DNA from 4 places in the Methylobacterium sp. 174MFSha1.1 genome. Region 3 is predicted to be linked to each of the others. Evidence: predicted binding sites of a transcription regulator. Region 3 holds the regulator's gene; each other region holds the start of a gene.
What was found. Region 3 encodes PhoB, which activates phosphate uptake and scavenging genes when phosphate is short. Its sites were predicted from a motif close to TGTCATNNANCTGTCAT; they were not measured.

Region 1: BM430_RS18575 (inorganic phosphate transporter) is a predicted target of PhoB. The motif match lies at 1,342-1,358, and genes of this name have one in related genera.
Region 2: phnF (phosphonate metabolism transcriptional regulator PhnF) is a predicted target of PhoB. The motif match lies at 911-927, and genes of this name have one in related genera.
Region 4: ugpB (sn-glycerol-3-phosphate ABC transporter substrate-binding protein UgpB) is a predicted target of PhoB. The motif match lies at 1,106-1,122, and genes of this name have one in related genera.

Annotation. Positions count from the first base shown of each region.
Region 1 covers NZ_FPCB01000020.1:124,817-127,012, reverse strand. Annotated here, with positions in the region: gene BM430_RS18585 (adenylate/guanylate cyclase domain-containing protein) at 1-779, shown strand, start outside; gene BM430_RS18580 (GcrA family cell cycle regulator) at 849-1,082, opposite strand; gene BM430_RS18575 (inorganic phosphate transporter) at 1,416-2,196, shown strand, end outside.
Region 2 covers NZ_FPCB01000026.1:9,474-11,669, reverse strand. Annotated here, with positions in the region: gene phnH (phosphonate C-P lyase system protein PhnH) at 1-356, opposite strand, end outside; gene phnG (phosphonate C-P lyase system protein PhnG) at 356-769, opposite strand; gene phnF (phosphonate metabolism transcriptional regulator PhnF) at 969-1,709, shown strand; gene BM430_RS21935 (hypothetical protein) at 2,024-2,196, shown strand, end outside.
Region 3 covers NZ_FPCB01000039.1:26,655-28,850, reverse strand. Annotated here, with positions in the region: gene phoU (phosphate signaling complex protein PhoU) at 1-567, shown strand, start outside; gene phoB (phosphate regulon transcriptional regulator PhoB) at 639-1,340, shown strand; gene BM430_RS27475 (GcrA family cell cycle regulator) at 1,611-2,123, opposite strand.
Region 4 covers NZ_FPCB01000006.1:219,781-221,976, forward strand. Annotated here, with positions in the region: gene ugpB (sn-glycerol-3-phosphate ABC transporter substrate-binding protein UgpB) at 1-1,082, opposite strand, end outside; gene BM430_RS04440 (sensor histidine kinase) at 1,417-2,196, opposite strand, start outside.

The DNA of each region.
Region 1 (2,196 bases), on a different contig from region 3:
AGGAGGACGACCTGCTGGTCGGCTACCAGCAGCACGCCCACCGGATCGAGGCGATGGTCGGGATCGGCAGCGTCGTATCGGTCGGCATCATGGCGCTGCTCGCGGTCCTGGCCCTGCGCGAGGCGGCGCGGCGGGCCGCCCTGTCGCGCTTCCTGCCCGCCGAGCTGGCGCCGCTCCTGGAGCGCGGCGGCAGCATGGAGCGGGGCGGCGGCCTGCGGCTCGGCGAGCGGCGGCACGCGGCCATCGCCTTCGTCGACATGCGCGGCTCCACCACCATCGCCGAGCGGGCCGATCCCGAGACGGTGGCGATCCTGGTCACGGGGTTCCGCCGCTGCGTCGCCCAGGCCGCCCGCGAGACCGGCGGCGTAATCGACAAGTTCATGGGCGACGGCGCACTCGTGGTGTTCGGCGTGCCGGAGACGCGGGAAGACGCCGCCGCCCAGGCCCTCGCCTTCGCGGGACGGCTGGAGGTCCTGGTGGCCGAGTGGAACGCGGCGTCGGGCGAGCCCCCGGTGCGCATCGGCATCGGGGTGCATTGCGGCGAGGTGTTCGTCGGCGTGGTCGGCGACGACGACCGGCTCGAATTCACCGTGCTCGGCGACGCGGTCAACGTCGCGGCCCGGCTCGAACAGGCGACCAAGACCTTCGGGACCACCACGCTCGTCTCGCAGGCCGCGCTCGACGCGAGCCGGACCTCCGGGACGGAGTGGCACGAGGTCAGCCGCCAGCCCCTGCGCGGCCGGCAGGAAGCCTTCCCGATCTACGGCCGGGCCGCCTGAGTACGACGTGAGACGAGGAGAAGGGCCGAAAACGGCGCGGGACGGGGTAGCGGTCCCGGCCGGGCTCTGCTATCGCAGCCGCCCCGGCCGGGTCGGCTCGAAGACGATCCGGCGGTGGAAGGCGCACCAGCTCTTGCCGTCCTGCACCGGCGCACCGCAGCAGACCGCACGGTCGTTCGGTTCGCCGATGATGAACTTGCACACGAAGGCGCCCGACTGGGCGAACGGAACCCGGAGGCTCGGAGAGGGCTCCTCGACGGTGTCTGCGGTCACGATATGCGACATGCGCACGAGCTGGTTCATCGGGTACTGACTCGCTGGCCTTCCGTCACCCTCGACCAGAAGGGCGCCGGGCCGGTTCGTGGCGGGCAGGTCCGTCACCGGATTCTCCACCCCAGGGGATCCGCTCCCTCAGAGACCCGTGCGCACACGCGTCGCTCAAGGGCAGCGATGATCGTGTGAATTTGGGGTTGCGTCTCGCAGAACGCAAGCCCCCTAAGCATTTACGCGTGGTTTTCGACAGCCGGGAGGGGTCCGCGACGGCTCCGGCCCGGCCTCGCGGCGTCATCGACTTGCCATCCACGCGCCCTATCCTTGACTGACCCCCTGCCGCCGCGCGTTTGCCCCGAGGCTGCCATGTCCGACGCCGCTCTGGCCCCCGATCGCGCCGGCGCGGCGCATGGTCACGCCCGCCCCGGGCCGCGCCTCGACCACCGGCTGCATCCTGCGGCGACAATCGGGTTCCTCGCCGTGCTGGCGGCGGGCCTCGCCTATGGCGGCTACAACCTCGTCGCCGACATGCACCGGGCCGGCCAGCCGCCGCTCGCCATCGGAGCCTTCGCGCTGCTCGGCCTCGCCCTGGTGATCGCGCTGGCCTTCGAGTTCGTGAACGGCTTCCACGACACCGCCAACGCGGTGGCGACGGTGATCTACACCCACGCGATGCCGCCCGTCGTCGCGGTGGTCTGGTCGGGCGCGTTCAACTTCCTGGGCGTCATGGCCTCGAGCGGCGCGGTGGCCTACAGCGTCGTGACGCTGCTGCCGGTGGAACTGATCCTCCAGGTCGGCTCGGGGGCGGGCTACGCGATGATCTTCGCGCTGCTCCTCGCGGCGATCGTGTGGAACCTCGGCACCTGGGCGCTCGGCCTGCCGAATTCCTCCTCGCACGCGCTGATCGGCTCGGTGATTGGGGTCGGCCTCGCCAACCAGCTGATGGCGCCCGACCGCGCCGCCTCCGGCGTCGCCTGGGGGCAGGCGCTGACCGTGCTCGAATCGCTGCTGTTCAGCCCCCTCGTCGGCTTCGTCTGCGCCGCCCTCCTGCTCCTTGCGCTCAAGCGCCTGGTGCGCCGGCCCGACCTCTACCGCGCCCCCGAGGGCGAGGCGCCGCCGCCGCTCTGGATCCGCGGCCTCCTGATCC
Region 2 (2,196 bases), on a different contig from region 3:
GGCGTGCCCTGCGCGAAGACGCTGAAATCGGGGCAGGCGGCGGGGTCGGAGACCAGCGCGAAGGCGGCGTCGAGCGGGTCCGTGGCGATGCGTGCGCCGGTATGGAAGCGCAGGAACTCCGCCACGGCCGGGTTTTTCGCGAGCGCCGCGTCGAGCCAGAGCGGCGCGTCGGCGTCAGCGAGCGCCAGGGCGATGGAGGCGAGTTCAGGCGTCAGCGGGCCTGAGGGTGCCAGCTCCGTCGCGAGGGGCTGGATCGTGCCGGGGCGCGCGAGGGCGTCCATCACGGCGCGGAAGACGCCCTGGGCGTCGTGGACGGGATCGGCAAAGCCGCGGGCGAGCATCAGTCTTCGCCCCATCAATCCTCTCCTCGGGCCATGGTGAAGAAGTTCACCCGCGTCGCCGCGATCCGGCGCGCTTCCGCCGAGCGCTCCTCGGCCCGGCGGGTCGCGACGGGGGCAAGCGCCGCCTCGACCGCCGCGCGCCGCTCCCGGACCTGCCACAGCGCGTCGAGGGTCGCGGCGAGCCGCGCCTTCGCCCGGTCGCGGCCGAGATGGTAGGCGAAGCCGGTCTCGCCGGTCCCCAGGCGGACCGCCGCCCGGGTCACCGTCGCCTCGCCGAGGTTGAACGGCTGCCCGTCGCCGCCGATGCGGCCGCGGGTCATCACCAGCCCGGTCTCCGGCGGGCGCAGATCCTCCGGCGCGTCCACGGCGCCGAGCGCGGAGAGCGCGTCGCGCAGCTCCTCCGCGCGGGCCTCGCCGCAGAGCGCCATCACGGCGCGGCGGCCGGCGAGATCGGGCGTTTCATCGGGAGATGGGGTATGGTCGGGCATCGGGTCCGCCTGCTGGCTTCCGTGCTGTCGTGTGGCCTTGCGGTTGTCTAATGGTATAGATAACCGACAACCGAGGAGCAAATGAAACTTGGATGACGGTATGAGCGCAGGGAGCGACGGTCCGGTGACGGATGGGCAAGTGACCGACGGCGGAGTGACGATCCTGGCGCGGGGCGAGGGCCTGGCGGCGTGGCGCCAGATCGCGGACGGGCTCACCGCCGACATCGAGGCCGGCCACCTCGGCCCCGGCAGCCAATTGCCGACGGAGGCGGCGCTCGCGGCACGCTTCGGCGTCAACCGCCACACCGTGCGCCGGGCGCTGGCGGCGCTCGCCGAGCGCGGGCTGGTGCGGGCGACGCAGGGCCGCGGCACCTTCGTGGAGACGCCGCGCCTCGCCTATCCGATCGGCCGCCGCACCCGCTTCTCGGAGATCGTCAGCAAGGCCGGCCGCGAGGCCTGGGGCGACCTGATCGCGGCCGACAGCGTGCCGGCCGATCCCGGCACCGCGGAGGCCTTGGGGCTGGCCCCCGGCTCGGCCATGCTCGCATTGCTGACCATCCACCGCGCCGACGGCACGCCGCTCTCGACCGCCCGCACCTGCCTGCCGCTGCCGCGCTTCGACGGTTTCGCGGCGGCCTACGCGGCGCTCGGCTCGCTCACCCGCGCCTACGCGGAGTTCGGCATCGCCGACTACACCCGCCTGTCCACCCGCATCACCGCCCGCCCGGCCGCCGCCGACGAGGCCGCCCGCCTCGACCTCGCGCCCGGCCGGGTCCTGATCGTGCTCTCGAGCGTCAACGTCGATGCGGCGGGCGTCCCGATCCAGGCGACGCAGAGCCTGTTCGCGGCGGACCGGGTGGAGCTGGTGGTGGAGGGGTAGGGGCTCACTGGTTCACCGTGAGCCTCCCCGACTCGCCCGACAATACTGACACCCTCCGTGTCGTCCCGGGGCTCGCCGAAGGCGAGAACCCGGGATCCATAACCACCGACGTGGGCGGGCGAGGCGGATCGTGCGCCGCTTCATCCTGCATCGTCGGCGTTTATGGATCCCGGGTTCTCGCCTTCGGCGAGCCCCGGGATGACACGGCGGGTGTGAAACCCGGGGGAGCCCATCGAACAGGCGCAGGGGGAGGGACTTCCTCGAACTTCCTGCCCTCGAGGCAGTTACCCCCGCGCCTCTCGCCGGAGCCCCCGATGCCCACCCGTCCGATCGTCGCCGCCCTGCTCCTCCTCGCCGTCGCGGTGCCGCTCGGCTGGCCCGCGCCCGCGCAGGCCGGGCCGGCGCAGGATTACCAGTACCAGCGCCGGCAGCTCGGCCGGGGCCAGGTTTGCCGGCCGCCGCTGAAATTCGCGGCTGGCGCCTGCGT
Region 3 (2,196 bases):
GTCGACCAGCGCCTCGACGGGCTGCAGCGCGAGATCGAGGAGAAGGCCATCCTCCTCATCGCCAAGCGCCAGCCGATGGCGGTCGACCTGCGCGAGACGATCTCGGCGATCCGCGTCTCGGGCGACCTCGAGCGCATCGGGGACCTGGCCAAGAACGTCGCCAAGCGCGTCGTCGCCGTCGCCGACCAGGTCCAGCTGCAGAAGATCGTCGTCGGCGTGGAGCACATGAACGAGCTGGTCCAGGGCCAGCTCAAGGACGTGCTCGACGCCTACGCCACCCAGGACACCGTCGTCGCCCTCGACGTCTGGGCCCGGGACGGCGGCATCGACGCCCTCTACACCTCGCTGTTCCGCGAGCTCCTGACCTACATGATGGAGGATCCGCGCAACATCACGTTCTGCACGCACCTGCTGTTCTGCGCCAAGAACGTCGAGCGCATCGGCGACCACACCACCAACATCGCCGAGACCATCCACTACCTCGCCACCGGGGAGACGCTGCCGACCGATCGTCCCAAGAACGACCGTTCGAGCTTCGCCACCCTCGATTCCCAGCCGGAGGCCTGACGGGTCGGCCCGTGCCGGGCTTCGTGCCCGGCGCGTGTCACCCTCTCCGGATCCCGCCCGAAGTGCCCCGCATGAGTACCCGCATCCTGATCGTCGAGGACGAGGAGGCGCTGACCCTCCTCCTGCGCTACAACCTCGAGGCGGAGGGCTTCGAGGTCGACGCCGTCGCCCGGGGCGACGAGGCGGATATCCGCCTGCGCGAGCAGATCCCCGACCTCGTCCTCCTCGACTGGATGATGCCCGGCCTCTCCGGCATCGAGCTCTGCCGGCGCATCCGCGCCCGCCGCGAGACCGAGCGGCTGCCGGTGATCATGCTCACCGCCCGCGGCGAGGAGGGCGACAGGGTGCGGGGGCTCGCCACCGGCGCCGACGACTACATCGTCAAGCCGTTCTCGGTGCCGGAACTCCTGGCGCGGGTCCGCGCGCTGCTGCGCCGCGCCAAGCCCGCCCACGTCGCCGACCTGCTGGTGGCCGGCGACATCGAGCTCGACCGGGTCAGCCACCGCGTCCGCCGCGACGGCCGCGAGCTGCATCTCGGCCCGACCGAGTTCAAGCTGCTCGAATTCCTGATGCAGAGTCCCGGCCGGGTCTTCTCCCGCGAGCAATTGCTCGACGGCGTCTGGGGCCACGACGTCTACATCGACGAGCGCACCGTCGACGTGCATATCGGCCGCCTGCGCAAGGCGATCAACCGCGGCCGCGACACCGACCCGATCCGCACCGTGCGCGGCTCCGGCTACTCGTTCGACGAGATGTTCGCGCCGGAGGCGTGAGGCCTCGCTCACGTCGGGCAGAAAGCTCGGCCGTCGGCTGCTCCACCCTCCTCGTCATTTCGGGGCCGCGCAGCGGAGCCCGGAACGACGCGGTGGATGTCAGGGCATCGAGGGACCTTGAAACGCCTGCCCCCGCCAAATCCCGACTTCTCGCGGATTGCCGCCGGACAGGATTCGTTAGGATTTGAGCGATATCGTCGACCAGTCGGAAAGGATCGGTGCGGAAGCGGCGCTACGCCGCCTCCGGATCGGTCGTCCGGATGCGGGACCTTAGCGAAACCCGACGACCTTACGTTCGCGCTTGCGTTCGGCGGCGGGCTGGTAGGCGATCCGGCTGTGGTGGGTGCAGTAGGGCAGGCCGGTGATGGCGCGGTCGCCGCAGAAGCGGAAATCGGGCGTGGACGGGTCGCCCATCGGCCAACGGCACATGAATTCCCGCAGCTCCATGATGGTGACGCGGGCGCTCTCCGGCAGCGCGGTGGTGTCGGCGGGCGATGCGGCCTGATACAGGGCGAGGGCCGGCGGCGCGGGAGCCACCACAGACGGGGTCTCGCCGGCAGCGGACTCGCCCTCGGCCCGGGGACGGCGGCCGCCGGCCGGCGCGGTGCCGTTGGCCTTCGCGACGCGCCCGGCCAGGCCGAGGCGGTGGACCTTGCCGATGACGGCGTTGCGGGAGACGCCGCCGATCTCGGCGGCGATCTGGCTGGCGCTGCGGCCGTCGCTCCACAGCCGCTTGAGAAGCTCGACGCGTTCCTTCGTCCAGCTCGGACCCGCATCCATCATCGCCGCCTCCAATCCCCCGACATCACCCATGGAATCGGCACGCAGCCGCGAGCGGCACGCCGTTCGGCCGCGC
Region 4 (2,196 bases), on a different contig from region 3:
CGGTAGAGGAGCGCCTGCACGGGGAAGCTCAGCACGAAGTCCAGGAAGGCGGCGACGCCCGCGTACTCGTCCTCCGTCTTGCCCTGCATGACGTAGAGCGAGCCGCCGCCCAGGATCGCGTTCTGGGGCGTGTCGACCACGTCGGGATAGTACGGCATTGGGCGGATCGCCCACCGGAAGCGGTCCTGCGACGCGATCGTACCGTACAGGCTCGACGAGGTGAGGAAGATCGCGCACTCGCCCGAGACGAACTGCGCCTCGCCGCGGTTGGTCCGGCCCGCATAGGTGAACGCGCCCTCCCGATGCAGGTCGACGATGTTCTGCAGGTGGCGGACCTGGAACGCCGTGTTGAAGACGAGCTCGACGTCGAAGCCGTCGAGACCGTTCGACCGGGTGGCGACCGGCTTGCCGTGCCAGGCCGACAATTGCTCGATATGCGCCCAGGTCGGCCAGGCGGTGGAGAGCGCGCAGCGGGACGGCTCCGCCCGCTTCAAGGCCCGGGCGGCCTCGAACACCTGCGGCCAGGTCTCGGGCAGGTGGTCGGGGTCGAGGCCGGCGCGGGCGAACCGGTCGAGGTTGATCCACATCACCATGGCGGAGATGTTGAAGGGCAGGGACAGCATGCCGCCGTCGCGGGCGAGGTAGTTGGTGGCAATCACCGGCAGGAAGGCGTCGGGCGCGATCCCGCGCCCGGCCGCGCGCATCACCTCAGCGACCGGCCGTACCGCCCCGATCGCCGCCGCCATCGTGCCGTTGCCGACCTCGAAGACCTGCAGGATGTGCGGCGCGGCCCCCGCCCGGTAGGCCGCGATGCCGCCGTTGATCGTCTCGGCGTAGGGGCCCTTGTAGATCGTGACCAGGCGATAGGCGCTCTGCGAGGCGTTGAATTCCTCGGCGATCCGGGCGACGAGCGCCCCGTTCGCCCCGTCGAGGGAGTGCCAGAGCTGAAGCTCGGTCGCGGCGCGGGCCGCGATCGTCGACAGGGCAGCGGTCGCGCCGATCAGAAGGCCGGCGAGTGCGCGGAGGAGGGGTTTTGCCGGGAGGCCGGCCCTCCTGCCGCGCCAGGGTGATGATTTGCCCATCAGGTCGCCCTTGGTCTTCGGTGGCTTCGGCTTGATGACAGCTGAGAGTTCGTTCGATTGTGCCTGGCGGGATTGAAGTCCTCCTCGTCATCCCGGGGCCGCGCAGCGGAACCCGGGATCCATAACCGCCGACGCTCGAGGACGAAGCGGAGCACGTGCCGCTTCATCCTGGAGACTCAGCGTTTATGGATCCCGGGTTCTCGCCTGCGTCGAGCCCCGGGATGACGTGGAGAGTTGTTCGTATTCGTGCCGGATCGTCCAACGCAGCCGATCAAACAGGCGCTGAGAATTGATAGGCAAGTCGAACAAGTTTTCACATCGACCATGACCCCGCTCACCCGACCTGCCGCGGCAGCTGAACGCTCACGCAGGTTCCCTGTCCGACGGTACTCTGGATCTCGACGCTGCCGGCGAGCCGGTGGGTGACCAGGTTGTGGATGATGTGCAGCCCCAGGCCCGTCCCGCCCCGGGCGCGGGCGGTGGTGAAGAACGGGTCGAAGACGCGGTCGAGGTGCTGCGGCGCGATGCCGGCGCCGTCGTCGCCGATCGTGATGACGACCCGCATCGGCTCGGGCCGCGCCGTGATGACGACCCGCAGGAGGTGACCCTCGCGCGTCCCGTGGTCGATCGCGTTCTTGACCGCGTTGGTCAGCACCTGGGCGAGGATGCCCGGATAGGTGTCGAGGGACAGGCCGTCCGGGCACTCCGCCAGGATCTCGTGCCGCCCCGGCCGCGCCAGCGCCCGCAGGCTCGTCAGCAGCTCGTCGATCCAGGACCGGAGGTCGAGGACGCGGCGCTCCTCGAACACCTGGTCGGAGGCGACCTGCTTGAAGCTGTAGAGCAGGTCCGAGGCGCGCATCAGGTTCGTGGTCATGATCCGCGCGCCGTCGCGCATCCGCGCGGCGTGCTGCACCAGGCGCGAGCGCGTCAGCCGGTTCTCGGCCACCAGCGTCTCGAAGGCGCTCGCCTCGCCCTGGACCTGGGTCGAGGTGGTCAGCGCGATCCCGAGCGGGGTGCTAATCTCGTGCGAGACGCCCGCCACGAGCTGCCCCAGCGAGGCGAGCTTCTCCGATCGCACGAGGTCGTCCTGCGTCTGCCGCAGGGTGACGAGGGC